2 regions of the Pseudoleptotrichia sp. genome follow, and region 2 is predicted to be linked to the other one. Evidence: riboswitches for the same ligand, from Rfam matches in the RefSeq annotation. Region 2 holds a riboswitch; the other holds the start of a gene.
What was found. Region 2 has a riboswitch for cobalamin ahead of ACO5J6_RS05455 (energy-coupling factor ABC transporter permease). Riboswitches for the same ligand answer to the same signal wherever they lie in the genome.
Positions count from the first base shown of each region.

Region 1: another riboswitch for cobalamin. It lies ahead of nikB (nickel ABC transporter permease); the one in region 2 lies ahead of ACO5J6_RS05455 (energy-coupling factor ABC transporter permease).

Region 1 is NZ_DBHIXS010000007.1:64,255-72,537, forward strand. Features, by position in the region: gene ACO5J6_RS06755 (YidC/Oxa1 family membrane protein insertase) at 1-156, opposite strand, end outside; gene yidD (membrane protein insertion efficiency factor YidD) at 181-390, opposite strand; gene rnpA (ribonuclease P protein component) at 390-716, opposite strand; gene rpmH (50S ribosomal protein L34) at 776-913, opposite strand; gene ACO5J6_RS06775 (ABC transporter ATP-binding protein) at 1,165-2,058, opposite strand; gene ACO5J6_RS06780 (ABC transporter ATP-binding protein) at 1,997-2,782, opposite strand; gene ACO5J6_RS06785 (ABC transporter substrate-binding protein) at 2,854-4,428, opposite strand; gene nikC (nickel transporter permease) at 4,597-5,418, opposite strand; gene nikB (nickel ABC transporter permease) at 5,421-6,362, opposite strand; cobalamin riboswitch at 6,612-6,785, opposite strand; gene dnaA (chromosomal replication initiator protein DnaA) at 7,222-8,283, shown strand, end outside.
Region 2 is NZ_DBHIXS010000005.1:79,507-87,789, reverse strand. Features, by position in the region: gene ACO5J6_RS05470 (energy-coupling factor ABC transporter ATP-binding protein) at 1-594, opposite strand, end outside; gene ACO5J6_RS05465 (CbiQ family ECF transporter T component) at 587-1,279, opposite strand; gene ACO5J6_RS05460 (energy-coupling factor ABC transporter substrate-binding protein) at 1,266-1,568, opposite strand; gene ACO5J6_RS05455 (energy-coupling factor ABC transporter permease) at 1,568-2,275, opposite strand; cobalamin riboswitch at 2,483-2,659, opposite strand; gene ACO5J6_RS05450 (PspC domain-containing protein) at 2,796-3,068, opposite strand; gene ACO5J6_RS05445 (sirohydrochlorin cobaltochelatase) at 3,236-4,057, opposite strand; gene ACO5J6_RS05440 (COG2426 family protein) at 4,521-5,042, opposite strand; gene ACO5J6_RS05435 (hypothetical protein) at 5,500-5,853, opposite strand; gene ACO5J6_RS05430 (hypothetical protein) at 5,879-6,712, opposite strand; gene ACO5J6_RS05425 (hypothetical protein) at 6,986-8,283, opposite strand, start outside.

The DNA.
Region 1 (8,283 bases), on a different contig from region 2:
TAAAGTCAAAGGAAACATTAAAAGCCTCACTATTATTGTTACTATTATTATTGCTATTCCGTAATTTCCTACTATTCCGTTTATTCCTTTTAATACTGCGACAACCAGATTTTCAATCGCAGATATTCTAAGAAAGCCTCCTCTTGCTTTCGCCATTTTCCATTTCCTCCATTTTATATGTTATTTTAAAGGGTCATATCCGCCCTTATGAAAAGGATGACATTTTAATATCCTTTTTACACTTAAATATACTCCTTTTATTGCACCGTATTTTTCTATGGCCTGTCTTGAATATTCCGAACATGTCGGATAAAATCTGCACTTTCTTCCAAAAGCACCGGAAAAAAATTTCTGATATATTTTTATCAAAAACAAAAATATATGTTTCATTATTTTATCACCTTTAACATATCCTTTTCAATATCTTTATACTTTAAACTTCTTATATTTTCCTTTAAATTTGATTTTCCTACAAAAATATAATCCGTGTTTTCTTTTAGTTTTGTTCTGTTTAATTTTACAAATTCTTTAAAAAGTCTTTTTATCCTATTTCTTTGAACAGCTTTTCCCGTTTTTTTACTGGCTACAAAACCAAATCTCTGCTGATTGGTATTATTTTCTTTTATAAAAATAATAGCATACCTTGTGTATACTTTTTTAGAATTATTATATATAAAAGAAAACTCTCTGTTTTTCTTTATTCTTTCCGACTGCATAATTATACTCTTCTGTTCCGCATTTTTTAAAAACCCGGTGTCGTTTTTTAATCACCGGGTTATGCTGATAGTCTTGCTCTTCCTTTTTCTCTTCTTCTTTTTAGAACTTTTCTTCCACTTTTAGTTTTCATTCTTGATCTGAAGCCATGATCTTTTTTTCTTTTTCTTTTATTTGGCTGGTATGTTCTTTTAGTCATTTTTTTCCTTTCTGAAATTATATAATTATAATTCTCTTAATTTTTTAGCTGTTTACATAATATAATAAACAAAATTTACAAAAAAGTCAAGTAATATTTATTAAAAATTATTATTTTGGAATTATTTCGGAAATACAAATTTTAAAATTTTTTCTCTTTTTTTGACTTCTTTTTTCCTGAAACGAAATCTTAGGACTAAACTTCTTTCCACAAACTGTGTAAAATATTATAGTTTATAATATTTACTGCTATTACTGCTTATTTATATTTTCTTTTGCATTATCGTATTTCGTTTTACTATGTACAGGAAATATTGCTTTTAGTAACGACTTTGTATAAGGATGACAGGCTTTTTCAGAAATCTGTCCTCCTCTGATGACTTCTACTACATCACCATGATACATAACGGCTATTTCATGGGCAAAAGATTCTATCAAAGCTATATCGTGGCAAATAAAAATCATAGTTATATTTTTTTCTTTTTGTAATCTTACGAGCAATTCCACTATTTTTTTCTGAATGGATACATCAAGAGCGGAAGTCGCTTCATCACATATAATTATTTCAGGTTTTAAAGAAATAGCCCTTGCAATTCCTAATCTCTGTCTTTGTCCTCCACTCATATTTTGAGGATATTTTGTTACAAATTCTTCAGGTAAATCAACCATTTTTAATAATTCTACAGCTTTTTCCTTTCTTTCAGACCTTTTCAGTCGATTATAATTCATAAGAGGTTCCGTAAGTATCTGCATAACATTCATCTTAGGATTGAAAGCTGACCATGGATCCTGAAAGACTATCTGTATATTTTGTCTGTTTTCCCAGATTTGTTTTTTTGTAAATTTACTTATGTCCTTTCCATGATAGAGGATCTCACCCGAAGTGGGACTTTCCGAATCCATGAGCATATTTGCAAGTGTTGTTTTTCCCGAGCCTGATTCTCCGACTATTCCCAATGTTTTTCCTTTATAAATTTTTAGATTTACATTGTTACAGGCTGCTACTTTTTTATTATTTGATTTTTCATAAATCTTCGTAAGATTTTTAGTCTCAAGAATTATATCTTTATCACTGAATTTATCATCAGACAAGTCTTTCACCTCCAATTTCAGGAACAGCTTCCAGAAGTTTTTTTGTATAATCACTTTGAGGATTATTTATTACCGAATCTTTATCTCCTTTATCGACTATTTTTCCATTTTGCATAACTATTATTTTATCGGAAATATATGCTGCAACTCCGAGATTATGAGTTACTATAATTATGGATGTATCAAATGTCTTTCTTAAGTCCATTATCTCTTTGACTATCTGTGCCTGCGTTATCACATCGAGAGCACTTGTCGGCTCATCTGCAAGTATTATTTTAGGGTGAAAAGTCAATGCCATAGCTATTCCGACTCTCTGTTTCATTCCTCCCGACAGCTGGTGAGGATAACTTTTCATAATAATATCGGAATCAGGCAGATTTACTCTAAAAAGCATATCTTTTGCTTTTTTTTCAGCTTCTTTAATTGACAAATCCGAATGAGTCCGAATATACTCAACAAACTGCTTTCCTATTTTTCTTATCGGATTTAGAGTCCCTCCCGAATCTTGAGAAATCATCGTTATTTCTGTTCCTCTAATTTCTCTCCATTGGTTGATGTTTTTCCTGAGCAGGGATTCTCCATTATAGACAATGTCTCCCGAAATTATTTTTCCATTATTTGCCAATAATCCTAAAATAGAAGAAAGAACGGTAGATTTTCCGCTACCGCTTTCTCCTACTATTGTTATTATTTCACCTTTATTTAATGATAAAGAAAAATTTTCAACTACCGGAAGTTTATCTCCGTACTGAATTGTCAAATTTTCTATCTTCAGCATAAATACTCCCTCGCATAACATAAAATATTTATTCATATTTTTTATTTATAATTTTTCTTATTATTTATAATCTACTTAGTCTTAGCTACGTCTTTTGTTATCCAGTAATAATCCATTGGATACATTTTCAGCCCTGTTACGGATTTTTTACTGTAAAGGAATGTTGTTTCATATCCGAAGAACAAAGTAGCGGCATCATTCATTATAAGTTGCTGTATTTTTATTGTCAGCTCTTTTCTTTTTGCTTTGTCAAATTCTTTTGACAATTCATTGATTAATTTATCCACTTCAGGGTTGGAATATCCTGTCTTGTTTGTCTTGGCTTTACTGTACCAGTTTTCATTCAGATATTTTTCAGGGTCTCCAGTATTTGCAGCAAGTACATTCCATATTAGCATATCAAAATTTGAATCGTCTCTCATACTCAAAACTGTCTCATAACTTACAGGTTTTAAAGTTACTTTTATTCCTATTTCTTTCATATCAGCCTGAAGTGCCTGAGCATAAATACCGAGTTCCGCCCTGCTCGTATAAATTACAAAATTCAAATCAAGTTTTGAACCGTCAGGTCTTTCTAAATATCCGTCTCCGTCCACATCTTTATATCCTGCATCTGTCAATAACTTTTTAGCACTTTCACGGTTATAGGCATTTTCATCTTTCAATTCATTAAATCCGAAATCTAATGTCGGAGGAATAGGGGCTTTTCCCGGAGTTGCTCCTCCCTGCAATAGATTTTGAGTATAATTTTCCCTGTTTGCTCCTCTTATTATCGCTTCTCTCAATACTTTATCTTTCAGACCTTTAGTCTGGTTCATAAAGGCATAAGTCGATCTCAATGATTTTAACTCATTTATTACGATATCTTTATCTCCTTCAAAGTCAGCTTTGTTCGTAACTTTCAGATTGTATGCCACATCTATTTCTCCTGATTTTAATGACAATGCCCTTGTATTCTGGTCATTTATATCTTTAAATGTCACTTTTGCAAGTTTTGCTTTTCCATTCCAGTATTTTTCATTTCTTACTACTACCGTATATTCTCCCGGCTTGAACTCCTGAACTATGAACGGTCCTGTTGCTATCGGTCCTTTTTGGGCAAATTCTTCCGTATTTGCTGTAGTGTCTACTATAAGAAATAACGGGTCTGCTAAAGATTCAGGCAATATTGCCACAGGTTCTTTTGTTTTTATTTTTAAATTTTGTCCGTCAGCTTCTATTGAAGTGTATGTAAAGAAAGATTCAGCCCTTTTATTTTTTTCAAACACTCTTTCTATCGATTTTTTTACCGCTTCCGCTGTCAATGGATTTCCGTTGGAGAAAGTTACTCCGTCTCTTATTTTAAAAGTCCATTCCAACTTATCATCACTCAATTTCCAGCTTTCAGCAAGCAACGGCTGCAAGTTTCCTTTATCGTCAAAACTTGTCAGATTTTCTCCTACTCCGTAACGAGTTACAACCCAGCTGAAATACTGATCTGTAGGTTCCAAAGTGTCAGCAAATGAAGTTACTCCTACTACGAGTTCATCAGGATTTCCACTATTATTTCCGGAGTTTCCCTCTTTATTTCCTCCACCACATGCTACAAACAACGTAAATAATACTGCAATTAAAATTAAAAATCTATTTTTTCGATTTTTCAACATTCTTTTCTCCTTTATTATATTAATTTTTTATTTTTTATATAAATTTTATTTATAAATTATAATAAAAATATGTCATAAATATGTCATAAAACCTAAATTTTTATAATAAATTCCGTATTTCATATCAAGACAGAATAATAGATAATTTTATATTATTTATAATTTATATTATTCATTTTTTATATCCACTAAATCCCTTACAGAGTCTCCCAACATATTGAAAATAATTACTACCGTTACTATGGCAAGACCCGGATAAATCATCGTCCAAGGAGCTCTTGTATAAGTCTCCCTTCCTTCATTGAGCATTGCTCCCCATTCAGGTATCGGAGGCTGAGCTCCAAATCCTAAAAATGAAAGAGCCGCTATTTCAAGCATCAAAGTTCCCATATCTGAAACAGCCGTTACTATCATAGTAGTTATCATATTGGGCATTATATATTTGAATATTATTGAATAATCTCTACTTCCTGTTATTTTTGCAGCTTTCACATACAGTTCCTGCTTTATTTTCAGTACCATGCTCCTCGAAAGTCTTGCATATTTTATCCAAGTAACTATAGCTATGGCTATAATTGAATTTTTTACATTTGGACTTAAGAGTCCTGCTATGGCTATGGCAAGTATGAGTCCCGGAAATGCTATCATCATATCTCCAAGTCTCATTATTACAGTATCCACTATTCCTCCGAAATAACCGGCTATTACTCCCAGTACTGTACCTACAGCAAAGACTATAAAAATTAAAGTCAAAGTCATAAATATCGAATATCTGGAACCATATATAATTCTTGAAAATAAATCTCTTCCGAGCTGATCCGTTCCGAAAATATACTCCCTGGACGGAGCCTGCAAGCTGGGAGCTACAGCTTTAAAAGGATCCTTTGGTACTATAATGGGAGCAAAAATAGCTACTAATATTACTATTACAGCCAATGAAAAAAATATCATCATCCGAATACTTTTTCCTGTGAATTTTACTTTTTTCAATATTAGATTACCTCCTCGACTCTTGCATCCAGATATTTATATGAAATATCCACTGTAATGTTTACTATCAAATATAAAAATGCAATTATAAGGACATAAGCCTGAATTAGCGGATAATCTTGAGAAGATATGGCCTTTACCGCCATTTTTCCCATTCCCGGCCAGTTATACACTATTTCTACAACTGCCGTTCCTCCTAAAAGACTTCCAAGGGAAAGACCTAAAAGTGTTATTATAGGTAACATTGCGTTCGGTAATACATGCTTCCATAAAATATCTCTTTCTTTTATTCCTCTCATTCTTGCACCCGTTACATAACTTTTGCTCAATTCTTCGAGAAATATGTGTCTTATCTGTCTTATATATTTTGCCGACATAGCTACCGCTATTGTAAATGCGGGTAAAATCATTGATTTGAAATCGGCTTTTCCTCCCGATACCGATACCATTTTCAGTGTAACTCCGAATATACTCAACAGTACAAGTCCGAGCCAGAAACTTGGTATCGACATTCCTATAAATGTCATCATTCTTATTAGATAATCCTGCCATTTATTTTCCTTTACCGCTGCGAATATTCCAAGAGGTATGGAAATTAAACACATCAGAAATAATGACATAAATGAAAGATATAATGTAGGCATAAATGCCGAAGCTATTTTCTGAATTACGGGTATTCTTAGTGAATATGATTTTCCAAAATTTCCCTGTAATACTCCGAACAGCCATTTCCAATACTGGACATAAAAAGGCTTATCCAGACCCAAATCAGCTCTTGTCTGTGCCAGAAGTTCGGGTGTGGGAATATGTCCGCATTCTGTCAGCATCACTTCGGCAGGATCTCCGGGGGATATATAAACAAGACAGAATGTCAGAAAACTTATTCCGAAAAGTACAATGAGTATCTGTATAATATATTTTAAAAATTTCTTGTTTTTTTTCATTTTTTTGTGAGAACTGTTTTTTTATTTATAAGGCAGTTCTTTCTCCTTTTCAAAGATTTATGATTTTAGTAGTGAATGGATGACTTTTTTATAAGGTAATCTTTCTAATGTAAATAAAAAAATTCAACCGGGAAAGTTGAATCAGGTCATATATCCAGAATAGACGAAAAAATGAATGAATGTTGTGTTTTGAAATGTGTTTAATATTTCATCTATAATTATATATTAAATTTTTCCCTTCCCGAAAAATTATAATTTAAATATTAGGCAAGTCTCCTGACTAACTTCGTTCTACTCGTATCCTTCCCGAATTTTCTCCAGTGGTCTATATACTTTCGTCAGTATCACAGTAGAGGTGGCTGTACCGGATTCTAACCGGTTTCCTTATTAAGTTTTGTAAACACCTATATTTTTATATTTTATATGATACCACAAATATTTTGAAAGTCAAGTTTTTTTGTTTCCACAGTATATAATATATAATATATTAAAATACATTATTTATTATTAGTATTATTATAGGATGTTTTTTTGTTGGAAGTTTGAAAAACGAAAGTTTTGTAAAATAAAAAACTGTTGTTATTTTCAGGGTAAAATGTGGATAAATAATTATCCACTTTTTTTAAACGAAAAATTAAGAAAAAAAATTTGGATGTGGGAAAAAAAAATTTTGTTCGTGAAATAAGAAAAGAAACCAATGTGGAAAACATAGTGTAAATGTGGAAAAGTCAAAAATATTTCTAAAATAGCTTTTGATTATGTGGAAAAGTATGTGGAAAAGTTTAAAAGAGGTTGCCTTGATTATTTGATTTTTTTGTGATATATTCATATCACAAATAATTTTTGAAGGAGTTTAAAAATGGAAGTAAGTGCCTCCGAGTTATGGGAAAAAATATTGAAGATTTTTGAAAAAACAGGGACTGTAAATGATGTGGAGTACAATATGTATTTTAAGAATACCGAAGCAGCTGATTTATCAAACGGAACATTATTACTGAACTGTAATTCGTCTCTTGTGAAAGATGCAATGGAAAAGTATAAAAATGAAATAGAAGAAACAATAAACGATATTTTTATAGTTTCCAATGAAAAAATAAAGGCTGTTTTTAATATAAAAGTAAAAGAACAGATACAGGACAGCACTTTCAGAATAAGAGAACATAGAAATAAGATGAAAACAGGGCTGAACATAAGAAACAGGCTTGATAATTTTATAGTGGGAGATAACAGTAAAATGGCTTTTAATGCCTGTCTTGCAGTCATAGAAAATGATATTCCCGTTTATAATCCGCTTTTTATATATGGGGGTTCGGGTCTTGGAAAGACACATCTGATGCAGGCTGTGGGAAATGCAATTCTGGAAAAAAGTCCTGAAAAAAGGGTTTTTTACTGTACTACCGAGGAATTTACCAACGAATATATTACGGCAATAAGAGAAGGAAGAATAAAAAATTTCAGGGACAATTTCAGAGGTCTTGATGTACTTCTTCTGGATGATATACAGTTTTTTGAAAAAATATTTGCAAGGGGAGGCGGAGATACTGAAGAGGAGTTTTTCCATACTTTTAATAAGTTGCAGGAGTCGGGAAAACAGATTATAATGATTAGCGACAGATATCCTAAAGACATAAAAAATCTGTCCAAAAGGCTGGAGTCCAGATTTGTTTCGGGACTGTCGGTGGAAATACAGCAGCCCGGATATGAAACAAGAAAAGCCATACTTGAAAATATAGTGGAAACAAAAAACATAGAAATAGACGACAATATTTTAGAATATATAGCAGATTCGGTAAGCTCCAATGTGAGAGAACTCGAAGGAATACTGACACTGATAACCGCAAGGGCAAAACTTCTCAATGAAAGAATAACGTTGCAGCAGGTACAGGACGAACTTGCAAACAGAATAAGAAGTCAGCAGTCC
Region 2 (8,283 bases):
ATCTGTATCATGTGTCGATACTATCAGGGTTTTTCCTGCTTCGGAAAAACCTTTAAGAATTTCTGATACTCTTCTCGTATTTTTGGAATCAAGCCACGCAGTAGGTTCATCTAAAATCAGTAAATCAGGTTCCATTGCTGTAATTGCAGCTATAGATACTCTTTTTTTCTGCCCATAGCTGAGATGATGACAGGGTCTATCTTTCAAATTTTCTATATTTATTTCTTTCATTGCCCTGTTTACATTTTTTTCTACTTTTTCTTTGGAATAACCAAGATTCTCGGGTCCATAAGCCACTTCCTGAAAAACTAAAGGAGCAAAAATCTGTATTTCAGGGTCCTGAAAAATTATCCCTACTTTTTTTCTAAGATTTTCAAGGTCCTTTTTTCTATACACTATTTTTTCACCTTCAAAATAGATATTTCCTTTCTGTGCCTGAAGAAGTCCGTTCATTATCAGAAATAAAGTGGATTTTCCCGAGCCGTTTTCTCCTAAAAACAGAGTTTTCTTTCCTTTTTCAATATTCAGGCTCACATCTTTGAGAGCTTCCGTTTCCTTATCATAGGAAAAGGTTATATTTTCAAGTCTAAGCATTATATTTTACCACCAGATATAGATTTATTATAAATATTAATATTACAAAAATTAGTTCAATCCCGATTTTTTTATATTTTCTATGGGAAAAAATAAATTCTTTCCCTAATCTTGACTCTACGGCTTTTATAGAATTTAGATTATAGTAATATGTTTTTTTCAGTATTGCGACTACGAGCATTGGAAATGATTTCATACTGTTTCTGAAAGTACTGTACCCGAGTCTCACTTCCTGTGCATTCTGTAATTTTTCCTTATTATCAGACAACAGAAATATATATCTGTAAATGAGTAGGAACATTTCCCTGAATATTTTGGGAAATTTCAATTTTGCAAATATATAATCCAAATCTATGACGGGTGTCGAACAGATAAGAAAATATACCACTGCTATTGCTGAAAATGAACGTAATAAAAATGCCCATATATCAGATTTTATAAATAACAAGGAAATTACAGTCGTCAAAATAAATAAAGCCGGAATAAAGTTCAATTTTAACAAGTCTGATATTTTTACTTTTACAACAAATAAAAGAAGCAAATTAAATAGTATAAGGTTAAAAATAAATACTACTTTACTTCCGGTGTAAAGTAAAAATATTAATGTCGTCATTGACAGTATAAACTTTATTCCGGGGTTCATATCTTTTATCGGATTTCCGTAAGATATTTTATCTATTAACATTCTTTCTTTCGCCTTTGAAATAGCCTAACACATATCCTATAACTCCTGCACCTATGGCAGCCTGTAAAGCAAACAGAAGACTTTCCGTTTCAGGACCGGGCAATTCTATTAAATTGTTGGCCCAAGGTTCATAATCAGGATTTATTTCTTTTATTATATCTTCTCCTTTATCATCGGAGCCTCCGAACTCGGATTTCACCATAAGCAGAGGTACAATACCTATTATAAGTATTATTATAATCAGGATTATATTCTTTTTGAGTACACTTTTATTTTTATTTTCTTCCATTATGCTTCCACCCCTTTTACATTGTATTTCTCAAGTATGTTCATTACCACATTTGTCAACAGTCCTTCAATAATTGCCAAAGGTACTTGAGTTACCGCAAATACCATTGCAAATTTTATAAATGAAGTTAGTATCCCTCCGTCAGCAGAAGGGTAAGCAAGTGCCAGCTGGAATGATGTAACGACATATGTAGCGAGGTCTCCTACAGATGCTGCTAAAAATACTGCAAGGGTTCTGTTTCTTTTAGCAAGCCCTTTGTAAATCAAATATGATACAATAGGTCCCGCTATTGCCATTGAAACCGTATTCGCTCCCAAAGTTGTAAATCCTCCATGCGCAAGCAATCCCGCCTGAAATATCAATACAATCGTCCCTAATATGGAAGTTACAAAAGGACCGTATAATATAGCCGAAAGTCCTACTCCTGTAGGATGTGATGAACTTCCTGTTACTGACGGTATTTTTAATGCCGAAAGTATAAATATAAACGCTCCTGCCAATGCAAGTGTCATTTTATCCTGCACACCGGCTTTAGAAATATTCTGAAGTTTTCTTATCCCTATAATCCAGAACGGAATACAGATAACAAACCATACTACTACCCATTTCAGAGGTAGAAATCCTTCCATTATATGCATTGAATAACCGTTTACTACAACTAAAAATAGCCCGATTAAAACTAAAAATGATGATGTTCTTTTTTTCATTCTTATTTCTCCTTAAAAATAAAATTCCTGTTTTACATACGAGAATTATTCAGGTTAAAAAAAAATCAGCTGAAAGCCGAATTCAATACACGTCAAAAGCTCTATAATAAATGTTATGCAACACCGTATAACAATACTATAAAAAACTAAATCGCCGTTGATTTATTTTTATTGATGTATATCAAATTTTCCCTTCCCAGAAAATTTTAATAGAAAAATTATTAGGCAAGTCTCCTGACTAACTTCATCCTACTCGTACCCTTCCCAAAATTACATTTCAGTGGTTTTATGTACTTTCGTCAGTTTCACAGTAGTGGGGGCTGTATCGGATTTCAACCGATTTCCTTATTAAGTTTATAAAACACCTATAACTCTATAAATAGTATACTACTTTTTTTTTATTTGTCAAGAGGAAGATAAGATATATTTTTTTAGTCAAATAAATCTCACTCCCAACTCAACTGCCAAACTGTAAACTAAAAACTTATTTTCTGATATTTAAATTATTATATTCTTAATCTTAATCTTCGACTTTTTCGGCTTCTTCTATTTCAATATCTTTTTTATCAGTTTCAAAGCCTTTTTTATTTGAATTGTCCGACTCATTCAAAGGTTCCTCGGGTAATACAAAAGCTGCTATAATATAAGCAAAAAGACCTATTCCGTAGCCCAAAATACAAATGGCCCATATAATTCTGACAACGGTCGGGTCAACACCAAAATAATTTCCTATTCCTCCACATACTCCTGCTATTTTTTTATCAGTTCTTGATTTGCAAAGTCTTTTTTCCATTAGTTTTCCTCCTAATTATATTTTTTGTGAATTATACTATGCTCATAATTCATTGTCAAAAAAATAAGCTTAGAATTGTGCCATATCTCCTTTTTATTTTTTATGTCCAAGATTTTGGTGTAGTACATTGAGGCTTTTTTACTTTATTATATATATTTCTATTATTTCTATCTCTTTTTAAACAAGTTTTTGAACCATGATATAAAATTTCCTTTTGAACCGATTTTTTCATTTTTCTTTTCATCTTTTCCATAGACTGCTTCTAATTTTTCCATAAACATATCACGAATAAATTTATATTCTCCCATTCCTTTCAATACAGGAGTTACTTCATAGCCCTCATTCTGAAGCACCGTTTTCCACGAATCTTCCTCATCAGAAGCCATATCATTTTTGGCATGGTCTCCCGCCACTATCATAAAAGGTTTTAATAATATTTTTTTATAATCTGTTTTTTTCAGTTTTTCAATAACATCTTCAATTGTTACTTTTCCCTCGACTGTAGCTATAAAAATATTATTTTTCCCTGCTTTTATATACTCTTCCTGTAATCTCTGATATGTAACATCCGCAGCACTTTCAGAACCATGTCCCATAAATATGATTGCATCATTTCCCTCTAAATCATTAAATTTCTCATTATTTACTATTTTTCGGTAATCTTCATCTGTTGTCAGTAACGGTTGCGTAACTTTCCCATACTCATTACTAAGTTTTGAATACTCAATTCCTCCTAAAATATGAAGCGACATTGTTATAATTTCATCATATCCTTTATTTTTAAGAGCTTCCAAGCCCTCTTTCTGGTCATATATATGTATCCCCTCTTTTTTTTCGACTATTCTTCTTATAACTCCTGAAGTATAGGCCCTTTCCACTTTTTCGTTTCCATATTTTTCCCTTACTTCATTTTCAATTACATCAAGACATTTTTCTCTCGTATCTTTATGAGATGTACCGAAGCTTGTTACTAATATTGCTTTTTTCATATTTAAATATTTATCTTAAAAACAGAAAATTTTATAATTGAAATCTACAATTAAATTATAAGTTATAATCGAAATACAAAAATAAAATATAGAAATTTAAATTTTTCTTACTGTTCCTACTCTATTTTTTCCTATATTTTCTCATATTTCATTTTTATTTTTCTATTTTCAGATAAAATTCTCCTTTCATAATTATTTTATGTTAATTAGTTTTAGTAATATATTCTTTAATTGAAATTGCCTAAAAACTGACAAAATGACAAATATTTAGCAAATATCAATTTTATTGATTTATAAAACAAAAAATCATTAATAAATTATGATTTTTATTTTTTTAGATATATTTTTATTTATTTTTTATAAATTTACATTTATTTTACTGTATATTATTATATTATATCATCTTTTTGAAATTTACTCTCTTTAACCTCTTTTTTTTTATTCTAACATACAAACATATACTTTATATTATATTTTTTAAAAATCCGAACACTCCGTATACTCCCAGTGTTACTATAGCTGCAGCTATGATCACTCCCAGCAGTATCATAAAAAACGATTTTTTTACGTCTAATTTGAGTAAAGCAGCTATCAATGCACCTGTCCATGCACCTGTTCCCGGAAAAGGTACTGCTACAAACAGCATTAGCCCTATAAATTCTTTATTTGCCAAACTTTCACTTCTATTCAGTGCCTTTTTTTCCAGCTTATCAATCATATTTACCATTATGTTATGTTTTTTCATAAATTCAAACACTTTTACTACAAATAAAAGTATAAAAGGTACTGGCAGCATATTTCCTATAATTGAAGTTATCATATTTGTATACCATGGAAGTCCCTGATAATATCCTATGGGGATGCTTCCTCTCAACTCTATGACAGGAAGCAGAGATATAAGAAATATTCCTATTATTCTCCCTGCATTGGGACCAAATATCGCTATAATAAATGTTACTATTGATTGAGCTAATTTTTTTATCATTATTGTTTATTGAAGCTGTTTTAACAGTAAAATCCATATGATAAAATAATATAAAAATTTATTATATTAATTTCCATTCATTTTTTTACTATTGAGACAATATCAACATTTCTCCTTTCTTGTTTTATTTTTGGTATTATAACATGTAACTTTATATTCTTTCAATATAAAAAGAAAAAATTATTTTTATAATTATAATTTTCATTTATTTTTCTATGAAACAAAATTTTATATCGAAAATATAATACATAAAATTTTTAACTCATTTCACAAAAAAATTGTTAAACATAATAATCAGTATAACAGAAAAGATAAAACAAAAGAATGATTTGATGATATAAAAAAACAAGGAGATATCTTATAAATAAGAAAAGTATATAAAACACAGTAAAAACTTATTTATGAGATATCTCTTTTGTATTATTTTTATTTTTTCTATTCTACATTTAATGTATCCTTATGTTATCATTGCAATATTTATGTTTGCACCAAAAACTGCATTGATAAGGTCTCCTATTCCCCATGCAATTCCAATAATAACAGCTGCCTGAATAAATTTCATAAATATCCCTGCAATATCAGGCGGACGCCCCGCAGAAAACAATTCAGGTAAAATGCCTGCGGCTGTTATGACAAGCATTACTGCGGTTATTGCCCACTGGAGAAATCTAATATATCCGGCTAATAATTCATTAACATCTCTCGTTACCTCCGTTGCAGTATCTTTAACGTCCGCACCGCTTGCCGAAACTGTTATGAGCAACATAAGAGTTACTATGATAAACATAATTACCGTTTTTCTGTTTCGCATATTTTTTTGCCTTTCTTTCTTTAAATTATAATTTAGACCCTATTCTACTTATCTGATTCATCATTCCTTTTATAAGACCCATTAAAATAAATACTCCTACTATATGTATAAATTTTCCTCCTACCGAATATAGATAATTCATATATCCCGCACTAAGACCTACTATAATAAATGTCATATAGTACTGTATTGATGTCGCTAGTAATGTCTTAGGTATCGCCATACCGTAGTTTTCTCTCAAAGGCTTAAATGTCATAAGCACAAATGAAATTCCTGAAAATATATACATCAGATGTACCCCCAGTATCATTCTTAGTATATCTGCAAAAAACAATATAATTACAACATACATAAACATTTTTAATAATATCATTATAAGATGATATCCGAGGTTACTTATTAATACCCACTCAAAGAAAATTTTCCATGCAGCTTTCATATCATATATTTTATTCGGAATTTCTTCCAGTGTTTTCCATAGCTTATCAAGATTCAAAAGTACACCATCCGTTACAAACAGTTCTCTGTTTCCGACTTTAAAACTGAACATATATTGGGGTATTTTTTGAAACATTAAAGGCTCAATTATATTTTCCAGTAAATTAATGCCTCCCAACCAGTTCATCATAATAAAAACAAGAAATCCTGCAAATATAAGCTCATTAAAAACTTTTGAAAGAACTTTAGTTGCCTCTCCGTTTACCGCTATAAGAAGAATTTCGTAGAGAATATGTAACGTCAAAAGAATTACAACTAAGACAAGAATCTCGGACAGTACCTGTCTCATTGCTATTTTACCAAATCTTATAACATTTACAAGACTTTCTGCAATCTTTCCGCTTCCATAGTTTATTACCATAACTTTTTCCTTCCTGACTAATTTTTATTATATTTTCATATAAGGATTTTTTTTATATTTCAAAATATCTTTTCAAAAAGTTTTTTATAAAAACTTATTCCGATATTATTTCCATTTTTTAATTATACATCTTTTTTTATTTTACATCATTTTATTATTTTTGACAAATCAAACAAAACACCTGTAATAATGTTAAAAAGTCCAATAAATTCAATATTTTAAGCTTAAATACGGAATAAAAAAATTACTTTGAAATTGAAATTTTTTTATAAGTTATCTCATAAAATCATCACGAACTCTTACATATTCTTCAATATTTTCTTTCTCTTCCTTAAGCTTTTCCATATCTTCTTCGTATTCCCTCTGAGCTTCATTTTTTTCTTCTTCTTTTTTGTTTTCTACTGCCTGCATAACAGTAATCTTAATATCTTCTTTGAATTTTTCTTTAGTTTTTTCCTGATTTTCAAGACTTTCTTTTCTGTCCCTACTGATTTTCAACATATCTTCTTCGTATTCTTTTTCAAATTCACCCATAATCTCTTTCATTTTCAGTTTCACATCTTCGATTTCTTCCTTGAGTTTTCGGAGATTATTCTTATATTTTTTTATTTCATGATTTACAAATACTTTTCTTCCTATAAGATTTACTTTCCTTAAGGCACTCATTTTCATCTGCCCTCTATAACCTGCAAGTTTGTTGCTCATTCTAAATTCCTGAAAACTCTGATTTTGATAACCCGTTTCGGCAAAAGTTCCTTCATCATCAAGAGCAAGAAGTTCCCTTATATAAGTGTTATCCACACTTTCATATTTTACGACATAATCGATAAATTCCCTGTCATTGAAAGTGTTGAGATCAAACTTTTCAGAAAAATCTTTATCTTCGGATTTGTTGCTTCTAAGTCTTTCCATAAACCTGTCTGCGAATTTATTTACAGCTTTTTTCGTATTCTCATCCATTCTTTTAAATTTTTCAATATCACCGTTCAAAAGCTCGTGCATTTTTATATTATTGTCCGTCAATCGGACAGAATCATTATTAAACAAGTTTTTGGCAAAATTTCCTGCCTTTCTGCGTTCTTCGATTATAAAATCTTTATTCAGTTGTTTTATATCAAGATTGCTCATTATCTGACTGAGCATTTTTACTTTTTCTTTGAGATTTGCTGAATTATATAAGCCAAGATTATATTCAATCTCTCTTATAAGTCTGGCATTCAGTTTAGGATTTATTATTATGTCGTTTTTAAGAAGTTCGGTATCTGTATAATAATCTTTTAGAAGTACCTGCCATTTTTTCTTAATAGCATCCTTAAGAATTTCCACATAAAATCTATCTGTAACCTTTAGTAAATCCCTGTACTGTTTTTCAAGAATACTGCTTTTAAGGAGTATTTCTACAGCCTGTGTAGAAGTCAGTTTATTCTGCATGGAAAGTACACCCATTTTCAGAAAATTGCTTTTTCTGACATTTTCTAAATTTTGACTGAGAAATTTCAGATTTTCAATTTCAAATCCCGTTTTTTTTGATTCATTGACAAGATTTATATTGTTTTTGTCATGGACCGTAT